Regions from separate parts of the Rhodococcus mengyinensis genome, predicted to be linked through region 2. Evidence: riboswitches for the same ligand, from Rfam matches in the RefSeq annotation. Region 2 holds a riboswitch; each other region holds the start of a gene.
What was found. Region 2 has a riboswitch for thiamine pyrophosphate ahead of ACNJ7E_RS35910 (TenA family protein). Riboswitches for the same ligand answer to the same signal wherever they lie in the genome.
Positions count from the first base shown of each region.

Region 1: it holds a riboswitch for thiamine pyrophosphate, as region 2 does, so the genes downstream of both, ACNJ7E_RS05625 (3-oxoacyl-ACP reductase) here and ACNJ7E_RS35910 (TenA family protein) in region 2, are expected to answer to the same signal.
Region 3: it holds a riboswitch for thiamine pyrophosphate, as region 2 does, so the genes downstream of both, thiC (phosphomethylpyrimidine synthase ThiC) here and ACNJ7E_RS35910 (TenA family protein) in region 2, are expected to answer to the same signal.

Region 1 covers NZ_JBLWIT010000038.1:191,405-196,319, reverse strand. The annotation lists gene ACNJ7E_RS05640 (oxidoreductase) at 1-802, shown strand, start outside; gene ACNJ7E_RS05635 (organic hydroperoxide resistance protein) at 823-1,245, opposite strand; gene ACNJ7E_RS05630 (MarR family winged helix-turn-helix transcriptional regulator) at 1,248-1,700, opposite strand; TPP riboswitch at 1,773-1,877, shown strand; gene ACNJ7E_RS05625 (3-oxoacyl-ACP reductase) at 1,926-2,690, shown strand; gene ACNJ7E_RS05620 (LLM class flavin-dependent oxidoreductase) at 2,692-3,987, shown strand; gene ACNJ7E_RS05615 (CitMHS family transporter) at 4,108-4,915, shown strand, end outside.
Region 2 covers NZ_JBLWIT010000140.1:52,887-57,801, reverse strand. The annotation lists gene ACNJ7E_RS35925 (ABC transporter ATP-binding protein) at 1-150, opposite strand, end outside; gene ACNJ7E_RS35920 (ABC transporter permease) at 143-964, opposite strand; gene ACNJ7E_RS35915 (ABC transporter substrate-binding protein) at 942-1,982, opposite strand; gene ACNJ7E_RS35910 (TenA family protein) at 1,967-2,689, opposite strand; TPP riboswitch at 2,683-2,778, opposite strand; gene ACNJ7E_RS35905 (NUDIX hydrolase) at 2,836-3,513, opposite strand; gene ACNJ7E_RS35900 (carboxylesterase/lipase family protein) at 3,626-4,915, shown strand, end outside.
Region 3 covers NZ_JBLWIT010000009.1:22,629-27,543, forward strand. The annotation lists gene ACNJ7E_RS00500 (N-acetylglutamate synthase, CG3035 family) at 1-125, shown strand, start outside; gene ACNJ7E_RS00505 (exodeoxyribonuclease III) at 160-963, shown strand; gene ACNJ7E_RS00510 (hypothetical protein) at 930-1,607, opposite strand; gene ACNJ7E_RS00515 (GNAT family N-acetyltransferase) at 1,700-2,062, opposite strand; gene ACNJ7E_RS00520 (GNAT family N-acetyltransferase) at 2,164-2,550, opposite strand; TPP riboswitch at 2,684-2,791, shown strand; gene thiC (phosphomethylpyrimidine synthase ThiC) at 2,784-4,430, shown strand; gene thiD (bifunctional hydroxymethylpyrimidine kinase/phosphomethylpyrimidine kinase) at 4,441-4,915, shown strand, end outside.

The DNA.
Region 1 (4,915 bases), on a different contig from region 2:
GGGGGAGGTGGCCGCGCGGGCCCTGGGCAAGGCGGGGGCGCACGTCGTGCTGGCCTGCCGTAACACCCACAAGGGGGAGGTCGTCGCACGGTCGATCGGTGACAACGCCGAGGTGCGCCGCCTCGATCTGTCCGACCTCGCCTCGGTGCGCGAGTTCGCCGCCGGCGTCGAGTCCGTCGACGTGCTCGTGAACAACGCCGGCGTGATGGCGGTTCCGCAGCGCACGACCGCCGACGGATTCGAAATGCAGATCGGCACAAACCATCTCGGGCACTTCGCGTTGACCGGCCTGCTGCTCGACAAGATCACCGATCGGGTCGCCACGATGTCGAGTGCGGCACATCAGGCGGGAACGATTCACCTCGACGACCTCAACTGGGAACGCCGCAAGTACAACCGCTGGAGCGCGTACGGGCAGTCGAAACTCGCGAATCTGCTGTTCACGTACGAGTTGCAGCGCAGGCTGTCCGCGGCGGGGTCACCCGTCAAAGCGGTGGCCGCGCACCCCGGTTACGCATCGACCAATCTGCAGGCCCACACCGAGTCGGTGCAGGACAAGCTGATGGCCGTCGGCAACCGGATCTTCGCGCAGTCGGCGGAGATGGGGGCGCTGCCGATGCTGTACGCGGCAACGGCATCCGACGTGATCGGTGGCAGCTACATCGGGCCGGACGGCCTGTTCGAGCAGCGTGGCCACCCGAAGGTGGTGGGCTCCAACAAGAAGTCGCGGGACGAGCACACCGCGCGGGCGCTGTGGGCGCTGTCGGAGGACCTGACGGGCGTCGAGTTCACGTTCGGGTGACGCGACGCCCGTCAGGTTGCTCAGTCTTCGGTGACCTCGAGGGAGACGTCGATGTTGCCGCGGGTGGCGTTGGAGTAGGGGCACACCTGGTGTGCCTTCTCGGTCAACTCGAGCGCCTCGGCGCGGGGCAGGTGGGGCAGGGAAACCTCGAGAGTGACGGCGAGACCGAATCCGCCGCTGTCCGTCGGGCCGATGCCGACGCGGGCGCCGACGGCCGAGTCGGCGACGTTCGCCTTCGCCTGACGGCCGACCAACTGGAGCGCGGAGTGGAAGCAGGCCGCGTATCCGGCGGCGAACAACTGCTCGGGGTTGGTGCCGTCGCCGGACCCGCCCATCTCGGTGGGGATCGCGAGGTTCAGGTCGAGCTTGCCGTCGGACGTGCGGGCGTGGCCGTTGCGGCCTTCTCCGGTCGCGAGGGCTTCGGCGGTGTAGACGATCTTCATGGTTACTTCTCTCCTGTAGGGGTGGTGAAGCTGTGAAGTGACTCGGTGAGCCGCGACAGGGTGTCCCGGAGGGCGACGAGTTCGTCGATCTCCATTCCCGTCGAGTCGGCGAGTTCGGCGGGGATGCCCTCCGCGGCGGCGCGGAGGGCCGCACCCTTCTCGGTGAGGTGGATCCCGACCCGGCGCTCGTCGGCCGAGGAGCGCCGGCGTTCGACCAGGCCCAGGGTTTCGAGCCGCTTGAGCAGTGGAGACAGCGTGCCGGTGTCGAGGTCGAGGGCGTCGCAGATCTCACGTACTCCGCGGCCGTCCCGTTCCCAGAGCACCAACAGCACGAGGTACTGCGGGTAGGTCACTCCCAACGAGTCGAGCATCGACCGGTATCTCGCCGTCATGGCCCGGGAAGCCGAGTACAGGGCGAAGCACACCTGGCGGTCGAGGGTGAGGTTGTCGGTCACCACTGAATAGTTGCACACAACTAGGTTGTGCACAACTATGAACTGGAATCGGTGATTGCGCTTACACTGTTGGCCAGTGACACGGGGTGCTGCCCGGCGACGAGCCGGACGGCTGAGAACAGACCCGTCGAACCTGAACTGGGTAATGCCGGCGAAGGGATGTCGCGGAGACGCCCGTATGCGCTCATCCGATGTCTCGTCGCCGACCGAACGGAAGGTGACAGCATGCAGCTCGACAAGCAGATCGTCCTGGTGACCGGCGGTGGGCGGGGCCTCGGCGCCGCCATCGTGCGGTCGTTCGCGGCGCAGAACGCGCGGGTGATCGTGAACTACCGGAACAGCCGGGACGCGGCCGAAGAACTCGCGGCGTCCCTGGGCGCGGACCGTGCGGTCGCGCTCCGGGCAGACGTCACCGATGCCGGACAGGTGGCGGCCCTGTTCTCCGCGGCGGAGGAGCACTTCGGCTCCCCGGTGACCACGGTGATCAACAACGCGCTCGCCGACTTCTCCTTCAACGGCGACGCACGCGACAAGGCGGACGTCATCACGTGGGAGTCCTTCGACTCGCAGCTGCGTGGCAGCGTGAAGGCGACGCTGCACACGACGCAGGCCGCGCTGCCGGGCATGCGTTCGCTCGGGTTCGGCCGGATCGTGAACATCGGCACCAACCTGTTCCAGAACCCCGTCGTCCCGTACCACGACTACACGGCCGCCAAGGCCGCCGCGCTGTCGCTGACCCGCACCCTCGCCGCCGACCTCGGTCCCGACGGCATCACCGTCAACATGGTCTCGGGCGGGCTGCTCCGCACCACCGACGCGAGCGCCGCCACTCCCGACGAGGTATTCGACCTCATCGCGGCGGGCACCCCGCTGCAGCGCGTCACCACCCCGGACGAATTCGCCGACGCGGTGCTGTTCTTCGCGTCCCCGTGGTCGCGGTCGGTGACCGGCCAGAACCTCGTCGTCGACGGCGGACTGGTCAAGGACTGACATGACCGACGTCCGGCAACTGCACTTCAACGCATTCCTCTACAGCTGCGGGCACCACGGCGCCGCGTGGCGGCACCCCTCGTCCCAGGTGGAGCGACTCTGCGACATCGCCTACTACGAGGAGTTGGCGCAGACCGCGGAGCGGGGCTGCCTCGACGCGGTGTTCTTCGCGGACGGGCATTCGGTGCGCGACCCCGCGTCCGGAGGCATGTGGTTCCTGGAACCGCTCACCGCGCTGTCCGCGATGGCGCGGGCGACGGAGCGGGTCGGACTGGTGACGACGGTGTCCACCACGTTCTACACACCGTTCCACGCCGCCCGGATGCTGGCGTCGCTCGACCACATCAGCGGCGGGCGCGCCGGCTGGAACGTGGTGACGTCGATGTTCGACGCCGAAGCGCGCAACCACGGGCTCGAGGAGATGCCGCCGCACGACGAACGCTATTCGCGTGCCGCGGAATTCGTCGACGTGGCACTCGCCCTGTGGGATTCGTGGGCGCCCGACGCGCTCGTGCTCGACCGGGACGGCATCTTCGCGGACCCGGCCAAGGTGAAGCCGGTCGAGCATCGGGGAAAGCATTTCCTCGTGGACGGTCCGCTGAACGTGCCGCACTCGCCGCAGGGTCGTCCCGTGCTGTTCCAGGCGGGCGCGTCCGATCAGGGCCGCGACCTGGCCGCCCGGTGCGCCGAGGGCATCTACGCCGTCGCCTACGACCTCACGGCCGCGCAGAGCTACTACGACGACGTGAAGCGGCGCATCCGCGCGGCGGGCCGCGACGCCGACGCGGTGACCGTGATGCCCGGTCTCGTGACCTATGTCGGTTCGACCACCGAGGAGGCCCGGCAGAAGAAGGCGGAACTCGACGCGCTCCTGCCCGTCGAACAGTCGCTGGCGCAGTTGTCGATGTTCGTCCAGCAGGACTGCAGTGCCTGGGAACTGGACGCTCCCGTTCCCGCGCTGCCGCCGCTGTCGGAGTTCACCGGGCCGCAGGGCCGGTACGACACGATCCTGCGGATCATCGAGAAGGACCGTCCCACCGTGCGGTCGCTGCTGGGCACGTTGGCGGCCGGCGGTGGCCACTGCACCATGATCGGAACCCCGGAATCGATCGCCGACGAGATCGAGATGTGGTTCCGCCGCGGCGGGGCCGACGGCTTCAACCTGATGCCGCCGCTCTACCCGAACGGCCTCGCAGACTTCGTCGACGAGGTGATCCCCGTCCTGCAGAAGCGTGGGCTGTTCCGCGCGGAGTATGAGACAGAGACTCTGCGCGACCATCTCCGGGGGCGCCCGTAGTTGCCACCACAAAGAACACAACCTTCTCTAAGTACGCAACAGTGACTGTGAGCGTCCCTCCCCCCGACACTGGCTGTTATCGCGATCACACCACGACGCGAGTTCGGACGAGGAGTGGCAATGCTGGTAGCACTCGGCTTTCTGATGGTGGCCGTGTTCATGTTCTTGATCATGTCCAAACGGGCCACTCCCGTGGTCGGGTTGATCGCCGTCCCGGTCGCATTCGGGATCGCGGCCGGAGCGGGCCTCGGCATCGGCGACATGATCACCGACGGAATCAAGGCGCTGGCACCGACGGCCGCGTTGCTGTTCTTCGCGATCATCTTCTTCGGAATCATGATCGACGTCGGCCTGTTCGACCCGCTGGTGAAACTCATCCTCCGGCTCGTCCGCAACGACCCCATGCGGCTCGTCGTCGGCACCGCGGTGCTCGCGATGGTGGTGTCGCTGGACGGTGACGGATCCACGACATTCATCATCGTGACGTCCGCGCTGTTGCCGCTGTACATGAAGCTGAAGGTCAGCCCCGTGGTCCTCACGGTGGTCGCCGGCCTGGCGAACGGCGCGATGAACATCGTCCCCTGGGGCGGACCGACGGTCCGGGCCGCCGCTGCGCTGGGTATCTCGCCGTCGGACGTGTTCGTCCCGATGATCCCGTCACTGGTGGTCGGACTGCTCGTCGTGCTGCTGTTCGCCGTGCAACTGGGCTACAGCGAACGCCGCCGCATCGGCACGCTCGAACTCACTGACGAGCGCCTCCTCGTCTCCGCGGGCTCCGGCCTCCGGCGGTCCGCGACCGGCTCCGGCTCCGGTGGCAACGGTGACGCACCCCGAACCGGTGGCGGCTCCGGCGACGCCGGATCGGACGACGGCCAGGGCTTCGTCGACGGTCTCGACCCCGAGCGGCCCACGCTGCGCCCGAAGCTGC
Region 2 (4,915 bases):
GCTCTTCCCACACCCGCTGGGGCCGATCACCGACACGAACTCACCCGGTTCGACGGTGAACGAGACGTCGTCGAGGACGGGCCGGATGCCGCCGCGGACCGGGAATCCCTTGCTCAGACCGGACAGTGCGACGCGCGCGGTGTCACTCATGCCGAGCCCTTTCGTTCTTGATCCACGGGGCGACGACGCGCTCGACCGCGAAGGTGAGCAGGTAGAGGCTGACGCTGATCACGGCGGTCACGAGCACCGCCGCCAGCACGAGGTCGGTGCGGAAGGAGTTCTTCTGCGTCGCCATGTAGATGCCGAGACCGGACGTGGCCCCGACGTATTCGGCGAACACGGCACCCACCACGGCGTACGTGATGCCGATGCGCAGGGCGGTGAAGAACCGGGGGATCGCCGACGGAAGCCGCACGTAGCGGAATTCCTGCCACCGTGAGGCGCCCATGCTGCGCAACAACGCGCCCGCCTCCCGGTCGGCCGCGGCGAAACCCTCGATCAGACCGATCGTCATCGGGAAGAACGTGGCGAGGGCGATCACGAGAATCTTCGGCAGCAGACCGAATCCGAACCAGATGATCATCAGCGGCGCGATCGCGATGATCGGCAGTGTCTGCGACACGACGAACAGCGGAACGAACGCGCGGCGCAGCCACGGCGAGAAGTCCACGAGTACGGCGAGGGCCCACGCGAAGAGCAGGGAGACGGCGAACCCGATCAGCGTCACCTGCAGTGTCGCGGAGGCGTGACCGGAGATGGCGTCCCGCGCCCGCCAGCCCTGCTGGACCACCCGCAGCGGCGACGGCAGCACCTGCGGCCGGATTCCGCTGACCGTCACGTACACCTGCCACGCGACGACCAGCAGTGCCACGACCACGACCGCGGGCAGCACCCGCCGCAGCAGCGGGGACGTGCCCGGGGCCGTGGTGCGCAGACTCGGGTCAGGGCTGAGTGAGGTACTCATTGGTGAAGTACGTCGACCAGTCGGGTTCCGTGGTCAGCGGTGCCCCGTCGGGGCCGGTGAGCAGGCCGTGCTGGAACAGGAAACCGGAGTACCCCGCCCACTGCTCGGCCGTCTGTGTCCCGACCTTGCCGGAACTGTCCTTCATGTACTCGGAGGACAGCATCTGCTGGCTCTCCCGCACGAGGGACTCGTCGGTGAAGGCGCCGGGGTTGGCGTCGATCAGTATCTGCGCGGCCTCGTCCGGCCGGTCGGCGGCGAACTGGTATCCGCGCTGCAGGGCCTGGACGAACTTGCGGGCCTGCTCGGGATGGTCGGCCATCCACTGCTCGTTGCCCTCGATGACGAGCGCGTACGCATCCGGGAAGCCGTAGTCGGTGTAGTGGAAGTAACGCATCGGCGTGCCCTGGTGCTCGGCCTCGATGCCCTCCCAGCCGAAGAACGAGACGGTGAAGTCGGCGGTGCCGGAGTACACGGCCTCGTAGGCCGAGGTGCCGAGCGTGACGGTGGTGAATTCGCCCTTGCCGCCGTCGTTGCGGATGATCTGCTTCAGCGTCTCCTCGCCGTCCGGGTCCGCGAACCCGGCGTAGATCTTGCCGTCCAGATCCCGGGGGCGGGTGATGTCGGCGCGATCCGCCTTCACCGCGATGCCCGTCGCCCAGTGCTGCAGCGGAGCCATCACCGACGTGGTCTGTGCGCCCGCGGCCTTCGAGAACGTCGCCGAACTCTGGAAGCTCACACCGAACTCCGCGTTGCCGGCGTCGACCAGGGTGTCGGGCGAGGTGTCGTTGTAGGGCAGCACCTGCACGTCGAGGCCGGCGTCCGCGAACCAGCCTTCCTGCTGGGCGACGAACAGGCCGGTGTGGTTGGTGTTCGGTGTCCAGTCGAGTGCGAACCGGATGGTGTCGCCGGACTGGGAGTCACCGGCGCAACCGGTGAGCAGCGACAGGGCGGAGACCAGGACGACGGCTGCGGTGGCAGCGCGCTTGGTACGAGAGAAGAGTGTCACGACGCCGGCCATTCCTGCTTGTTGAGAGCGGTGTCCCAGAACATGAGTTCGTAGCGGCTGGCGATCACGAACGCCTCCGCCATCGCCTCGCGCTGAGCATCGGTCGCGGCCTCGGCCGCCGCGTCCACGAGTTCGCGGGCCCTCGCGACGGCGGCGTGGAACTCCTCCGCGTCGTAGGTGGTCACCCACTGTGCGTACGGGTGCGACGGGTCGGTGGAGAGCACCTCACGGGCGCTCGCCGCGAGCCGGTGCCCGACGTCGGCGTAGATCCAGAAGCAGGGCAGCACCGCCGCGGCGGCCACTGCGTACGGCTCGGTGGCGGCGACGGCCGTCAGGTAGGAGATGTACCCGAGGCAGGCCGGCGAATGCAGCGGCTCCACGTCCGACTCGGGGAGTCGTCCGCTGGTCAGCAGATTCTGGTGCAACGCGGCCTCGACCGTGGCGGCCTCCGCGGCCGAGCCCGCCCAGAAGCCGGCCTCGACCGGGCCCGGCGCGTGCGCGGCCACCAGTGAGAGGGCCTTCGCGTACCCGGTCAGGTACAGGAAATCCTGCTCGATGTACGTGCGGAACACGTCCAGCGGCAGCGTTCCGTCGCCGAGGCGGCGCAGGAACTCGAGTTCGTCGATCGCCTCGCGTAGCACCTTGGTCCGGTCCCACAAGTGGTCCGTGAATCGGGCGTGCTGGCCGGCGCCGGCAGCATCTTGGACAGAGCTATTCACAACGTTGACATCCCTTCGTCAGCATTACCTGAGCAGGTTCCCGGGTGTGTTCTCAGCCCCGCCCGTGCGGAGCACCCCGTGTCAGAACAAGCCGACCCTAGCACCGGCCGTGCCGCGGGCGGAAAGGCCAGGGTCGGTGGAGGGGCTCAGCCGGCGAGGAACGCGGCCGCGCTCGGCGGGAGGGGTGCGGGGCCGCGCCGGTAGATCTCCGCGGGCCGGCCGGTTCCGACGACGGCCATGTCGCCGGTGTTCTCGAGGGCCGGCATCAGGTGCCGCCGGAACGAGTCCTTCGGCAGTGGACGCCCGAACACCACCTCGTACACCCGGCGGAGTTCGAGCACCGTGAACGTGTCGCCGGCCAGGCCGGACGGGTCGACGGCCCGCGCGTACCGCTCTCTCAGGTCGGCGACGGCGAGGGCGACGACGTCCGCGTGGTCGAACGCCAGGTCCTGCCTCACCCGGTCGTCGTCGACGGTGACCAACATCGTGTCGCGGGGGAGTGCCGTGCGGGGCAGCGCGGCGCCGTGCGTCATCGACAGCACCCACCCGCGATCGTCGCGGCCGGGATCGTCCAGCATCGCCAGCTGATGGAATTCGGTGCCCGTCAGGCCGGCCTTGATCCGCAGGCACCGCTCGGCGGCGTCCCGCAGTCGCTCACCCTGGTGGAGGAACGTGCCGGGGAGGGCGGTCCGGCCCGAACGACGGGGAACCACAAGAACTTTCAGTTCCGGGCCGTCGACGGTGAGGACGGCGACGTCGACCGCCACGGACGGGCGCGGGTAGTCGAGGAGGCTCCTGCCCTCGGAATCGGTCCATGCGGCCACGCGGGAATGTTAGCGCACTGTTGATCTATGTCGCGTTCGATCGGTCCTGCCTGCTCATCGTTGGTAGTTTGGCGAGAGATTCCCGGAACGTGATGCGTGAGGAGATTCGTCCGTGGAGGTCGACAAGTCCGGCGACACGCTCGTCGTCCGCGCGCGGGACGGTGAGGTGCGTGGCTACCCCGAGGGCGACGTCTACGCGTGGAAGGGCATTCCGTTCGCCGCGGCCCCCGTCGGCGATCTGCGGTTCCGCGCCCCGGCCCCGCCCGCACCGTGGGAGGGTGTGCGCGACTGCGTCGACTTCGGCCCGATGGCGCCGCAGGGGCACGGCACCGCCGTCCCCATCGACGCGGGACTCGAGATGGACGAGGACTGCCTGTCCGTCAACGTCTGGGCCCCGAGACCCGACGGCACCCCGCGGCCGGTGATGGTGTGGATCCACGGCGGTGCCTACTGCCTGGGAACCGCAGCTCAGGGCATCTACAACGGGCGCATCCTGTCCACAATCGGCGACGTCGTGCTGGTCTCGTTCAACTACCGGGTGGGAGCGCTCGGCTTCCTCGACCTGTCGTCGTTCTCGACGGCCGAGCGAGTGTTCGAGACCAACTGTGGGCTGCGCGACCAGGTCGCAGCCCTCGAATGGGTCCGCGACAACATCGCGTCGTTCGGCGGTGACCCGGACGAGGTGACGGTGTTCGGGGAGTCGTCCGGAGCCGGGTCGATCACCACGCTGATGACGTGTCCGAGCGCGGAGGGGCTGTTCCACCGCGCGATCGCCCAGAGCCCGCCCGCCACGTCGGTCTACGGGAGCGAGCGGGCGGCCACCGTCGCGAAACAGTTCCTCGACATCCTCGAGGTGGAACCCGCGCAGATCGACACCCTGCTGCACCTTCCGTACCGCACGGTGATCGAGGCCAGCGACACGCTCGTCAACGAGGTGCCGACGAGGATTCCGGGCACGCTCGCGATGGCGCCCGTGGTGGACCGCGACTTCCTGCCCCGTTACCCGGTGGCCGCGTTCCAGAAGGGGCACTCCCACCGCATCCCTCTCATCATCGGTTCCAACAAGGACGAGTCGTCGATCTTCAAGTTCATGAAATCGCCTCTGCTGCCGGTCACGTCGGATTCGGTGCAGGAGATGCTGAGGGCGATCGCGGCCGATCACCCGGAACTGCCCGCCGCCCGCCTCGCCGACATCCTGTCGGCGTATCCGGACCGCGGAAAGCCGAAGGGCGCGCTCGCGATGTCGAGGGACGCCGCGTTCCGGATGCCCGCCCTGTGGGTGGCCGACGCCCACAGCCGGCACTCGCCGACATGGATGTACCGGTTCGATCAGGCCACGCCGATGCTCAAGGCCGCACGGATCGGAGCCGGCCACGCCACCGAACTCCCGTACGTCTTCGGC
Region 3 (4,915 bases), on a different contig from region 2:
AACACGGCGCGACCCACGCGTGTCTGCAGGTCGCCGTCGAGAACGAGGGCGCGCAGGCGATGTACCGCAACCTCGGCTTCGTGGCGCATCACCGGTACCGCTACGCCACCGAACCTGGCGGCTGACGACCTGTCGGAGAGTGCCGCTAGGGTGGCTGCCGTGCGCATCGCAACCTGGAACGTGAACTCTGTTCGTGCCCGTACCGACCGGATCCTGGACTGGCTCCAGCGGTCCGACGTCGACGTGCTGGCGATGCAGGAAACCAAGTGCAAGGACGAGCAGTTCCCGTACGAGCGTTTCCGCGAACTGGGCTACGAGGTCGCGCACGTCGGCCTCAGCCAGTGGAACGGCGTCGCGATCGCGTCCCGCGTCGGTCTCGAGGACGTGCAGATCGGGTTCGAGGATCAGCCCGGTTTCCACAAGGACCCGGAGGTCGCGCCCGCGCAGGAAGCCCGCGCCATCGGCGCCACGTGCAACGGCGTCCGCATCTGGAGCCTGTACGTCCCCAACGGTCGTGAGCTGACCGATCCGCACTACACGTACAAGCTCGACTGGCTGGCGAAGTTGCACACCGACGCGGTCGGGTGGCTGGGGCAGAACCCGGACGCGCAGATCGCGTTGGTCGGCGACTGGAACGTGGCCCCCACCGACGAGGACGTCTGGGATCCGGCGCTGTTCGAAGGCAAGACGCACACGTCCGCACCCGAGCGTGAGGCGTTCCAGGCATTCGTCGAATCCGGATTCGCCGACGTCGTCCGGCCGCACACCCCCGGTCCCGGTGTCTACACCTACTGGGATTACACCCAGTTGCGGTTCCCGAAGAAGCAGGGAATGCGCATCGACTTCGTGCTGGGTTCGCCCGCCCTCGCCGGCCGCGTCGACAAGGCCGAGATCGACCGCAACGAACGCAAGGGCAAGGGCGCCAGCGATCATGCGCCGGTCATCGTCGACCTCGGCGACTGAGAACGCAGCACACCGAGCGCCACAACCGCGCACCCGAATCCGATGAGCACTCCGTGCCCGATGCGCAGTGGGGCGGCGACGTAGAACTGCGGGATGAACAGCGCGAACCCCACTGCCATCGGGATCCCCGCCCACCCGGCGAGTAGCCTGGACCGGGCGATCGCCACGGCGGCAGCGGCTGCGCCGACCGCGACGAGGAGCAGACCGGTGGCGAACAGCGTCGCCTGCGCCGCCCCCATCCGCACGCTTTCGGTGAGGGTTGTGACCGCATTCTCGTCGAGGTCGCTGCCGCCCAGGGCGTGCAGCGCGAACGTTTCGGCCCCGTAATAGGGCAGCGTCAGCCCTATCCCGATCCACGACGCCGCCACCGCGACCACCGCCGCCCGTTCACCGCCCGTCCCTTTCAGCAGTCCGCTGAGCGCGACGAGCGCAAGCCCGAACGCGATGAATCCGCCGACCGCGGCGAGGTGTGCGACGAGCCACGACGGTGAGGCGAACTCGGCCCGCCCGTCCGGCGCCCCGCCCGCTGCGTAGGGCCGCACTAAGGGGTACACGACGAACAGGACGCCGGCGAGGGCGAACAGCGCCGCGGCGCAGATCCGTGCGACCCCGATACGACTCTCGATCCGATCCGACACGGTCATGACGACTCCTCCATTGTGAGCACCGCTCTCTATGCAGAGCAGTATTCACAGCAGAGTCGCAGATGGCAAGAGCAGCGCTCTCGCGAGTGGGGCTACTCGGCAACCAGGACGTCGAGGTGCTCAGGATTTAGCGCCAAGTAGCGCTGGACATACGTGCAGATGGGACGCACTTTCCAGCCGCGCCGACGCGCCGAGCCGAGCGCCTCGCCCACGAGGACCGCGGCCAGCCCGCGCCCACCGAACTCTTCCTTGACGACCGTGTGCATGAACGCGACCACCTCGCCCGGCTTCGCGGTGAATCCGGGAATGTCGTCCTCGTCCCGGTAGCCGAGGATGCCGACCAACTCGTCCCCCAGCCACAGATCGAATCGTTCATGGGCAGGGTTGTCGAGCACGCGAGCATCAGTGGCCGTGATGTTCCCCGACGACTCGGAACTGTTCGAAATGTGATCCATGCCACTCATGGAATCAGTAAGGCGGCATCCTCGCGAGCGGAATCGCCGCTCCCGGAACCGTTTCGTTGCCGACGAGTGCCCGATTCGTGGCCCGACCGCAGTCAGCCATCCACCGGAACGACGAGGTCGCGGTACTCGGGATGCGCCGAAACGAAGCGCTGCACGTACGTGCACACGGGCCGGACCTTCCAGCCGTACCCGCGGGCGAGGTCGAGGGAGCGACCCACCATGAGGGCGGCGAGTCCGCGGTGGCCGAAGTCCTCCACGATCACGGTGTGCATGAACGAGACCACGGGCCCCTGCCGCCCTCGACTCTTCGGGCCCGGCGGCCGAGCGGCCACCACGCCCACGCCGGCACCGGCGCCGGGCGGGGTGGCCGCGAGGTCGAAATACCCGAGGATCCCGACGAGGTCACCACTCAGGCGTAGCTCGAATCGGTTCTGATCGGCGTTGTCGATCACGTCCACAACCTGCGCGTCTGTCAGCATGGCTATCTCCTGGGGGTATGTGTCGTAATCGAAATGTGATGTTCATCACCCTTTATACCGATGCCGGGAACCGCTGTCCAAGTTTCACCCGAATGATTGCTCACAGAGATCTCGGTTACAGTTTGTGTGACAACTACACATCCACGGGGGCTCGCACCAGCGGGCTGAGAGGACGGCTAGGGCCGTCGACCGTCGAACCTGTCCGGGTAATGCCGGCGTAGGGAGCATCATCGATGAGCACACACGTATCTACAGCCACGTCCGTCACCACGGGACCGATCGAGGGCAGCACCAAGCAGTACCTGCTGTCGGGCGACGACATCCGGGTGCCGGTCCGGCGCGTACACCTCACCAACGGTGAACACCTCGACGTGTACGACACGTCGGGTCCGTACACCGACGCGGACGCCACGATCGACCTGGAAGCGGGATTGCCGCATCTGCGCGCACCGTGGATCGCCGGCCGGGAGGGCACCCAACTCGATGCCGCTCGCGCCGGCGTCGTCACCGCCGAGATGCAGTATTGCGCTGCACGCGAGGGTGTTTCACCCGAGACGGTGCGCACCGAGGTCGCGGCGGGACGCGCCGTGATCCCGGCCAACCGCTGCCATCCCGAACTCGAGCCGATGATCATCGGCAAGGCGTTCGCGGTGAAGATCAACGCGAACATCGGCAACAGCGCGGTCACGTCGTCGATCGCGGAAGAGGTCGAGAAGATGGTGTGGGCGACGCGGTGGGGTGCAGACACCATCATGGACCTGTCCACCGGCAAGAACATCCACGAGACACGAGAATGGATCCTGCGCAATTCGCCCGTGCCCGTGGGAACCGTGCCGATCTACCAGGCGCTCGAAAAGGTCGGCGGCGACCCGACCGCGCTCACATGGGAGATCTACCGCGACACCGTGATCGAACAGTGCGAGCAGGGCGTCGACTACATGACGGTCCACGCCGGTGTACTGCTTCGCTACATCCCACTGACCGCGCGCCGCGTCACCGGCATCGTCTCCCGCGGTGGGTCGATCATGGCCGCCTGGTGTCTGGCCCATCACCGGGAATCGTTCCTGTACACCCACTTCGACGAACTGTGCGAGATCCTCCACCGCTACGACGTCACGTTCTCGCTCGGTGACGGCCTGCGTCCCGGCTCCATCGCGGACGCCAACGACGAAGCCCAGTTCGCGGAACTGCGCACCCTCGGCGAGCTCACAAGGATCGCCAAATCCCATGGGGTGCAGGTGATGATCGAAGGCCCCGGGCACGTCCCGATGCACAAGATCGTGGAGAACGTGCGCCTCGAGGAAGAGTTGTGCGAGGAGGCGCCGTTCTACACGCTCGGGCCGCTCGCCACCGACATCGCGCCGGCGTACGACCACATCACGTCCGCGATCGGCGCGGCGATGATCGCGCAGGCCGGCACCGCGATGCTCTGCTACGTGACACCCAAGGAACACCTGGGACTGCCGAATCGGGACGACGTCAAGACCGGGGTCATCACGTACAAGATCGCGGCGCACGCGGCGGATCTCGCGAAGCAGCATCCGCGGGCGCAGGAGCGGGACGACGCGCTGTCGAAGGCCCGGTTCGAATTCCGCTGGCACGACCAGTTCGCGCTGTCCCTCGACCCGGATACCGCGCGGGAGTTCCACGACGAGACGCTGCCCGCCGAGCCGGCGAAGACGGCCCACTTCTGCTCGATGTGCGGCCCGAAGTTCTGTTCGATGCGGATCTCCGCCGACGTGCGCGAGTACGCACAGCAACATGGACTCGATTCGGTCGAAGCCATCGAGGCGGGCATGGCCGAGAAGTCGAGCGAGTTCGTCGACGCAGGTGGTCGCGTGTATCTGCCCGTCGAGTCCGTCACCTCAGAGAATCGGTAAGGTCCCCTTCGTGAAGCTGCTGCCCCTGACCCCCGACGGCCAGACCCCCGTCCGAGTCCTCACCATCGCCGGCACCGATTCCGGCGGTGGCGCCGGGATCCAGGCCGACTCGCGGACGATGGCGCTGTGCGGCGTCCACGCATGCGTCGCGGTCGCCGCGGTGACGGTGCAGAACTCGGTGGGCGTCAGCGGTTTCCACGAGATTCCGCCGGAGACGGTGGCCGCGCAGGTGCGGTGCGTCGTCGACGACATCGGGGTCGGGGCAGCGAAGACGGGCATGCTGGCGTCGACGGCCATCATCGAGGCCGTCGCCGCCGTGTGCACCGAGGTCGGGATCGGCCGCGACCTACCGGTCCCGCTGGTCGTGGACCCGGTGTGCGCGTCGATGCACGGCGATCCGCTCCTGCACGCCGAGGCGCTGGACGCCGTGCGGAACACGCTGATCCCGATCGCCACGGTGGTCACCCCGAACCTCGACGAGATCC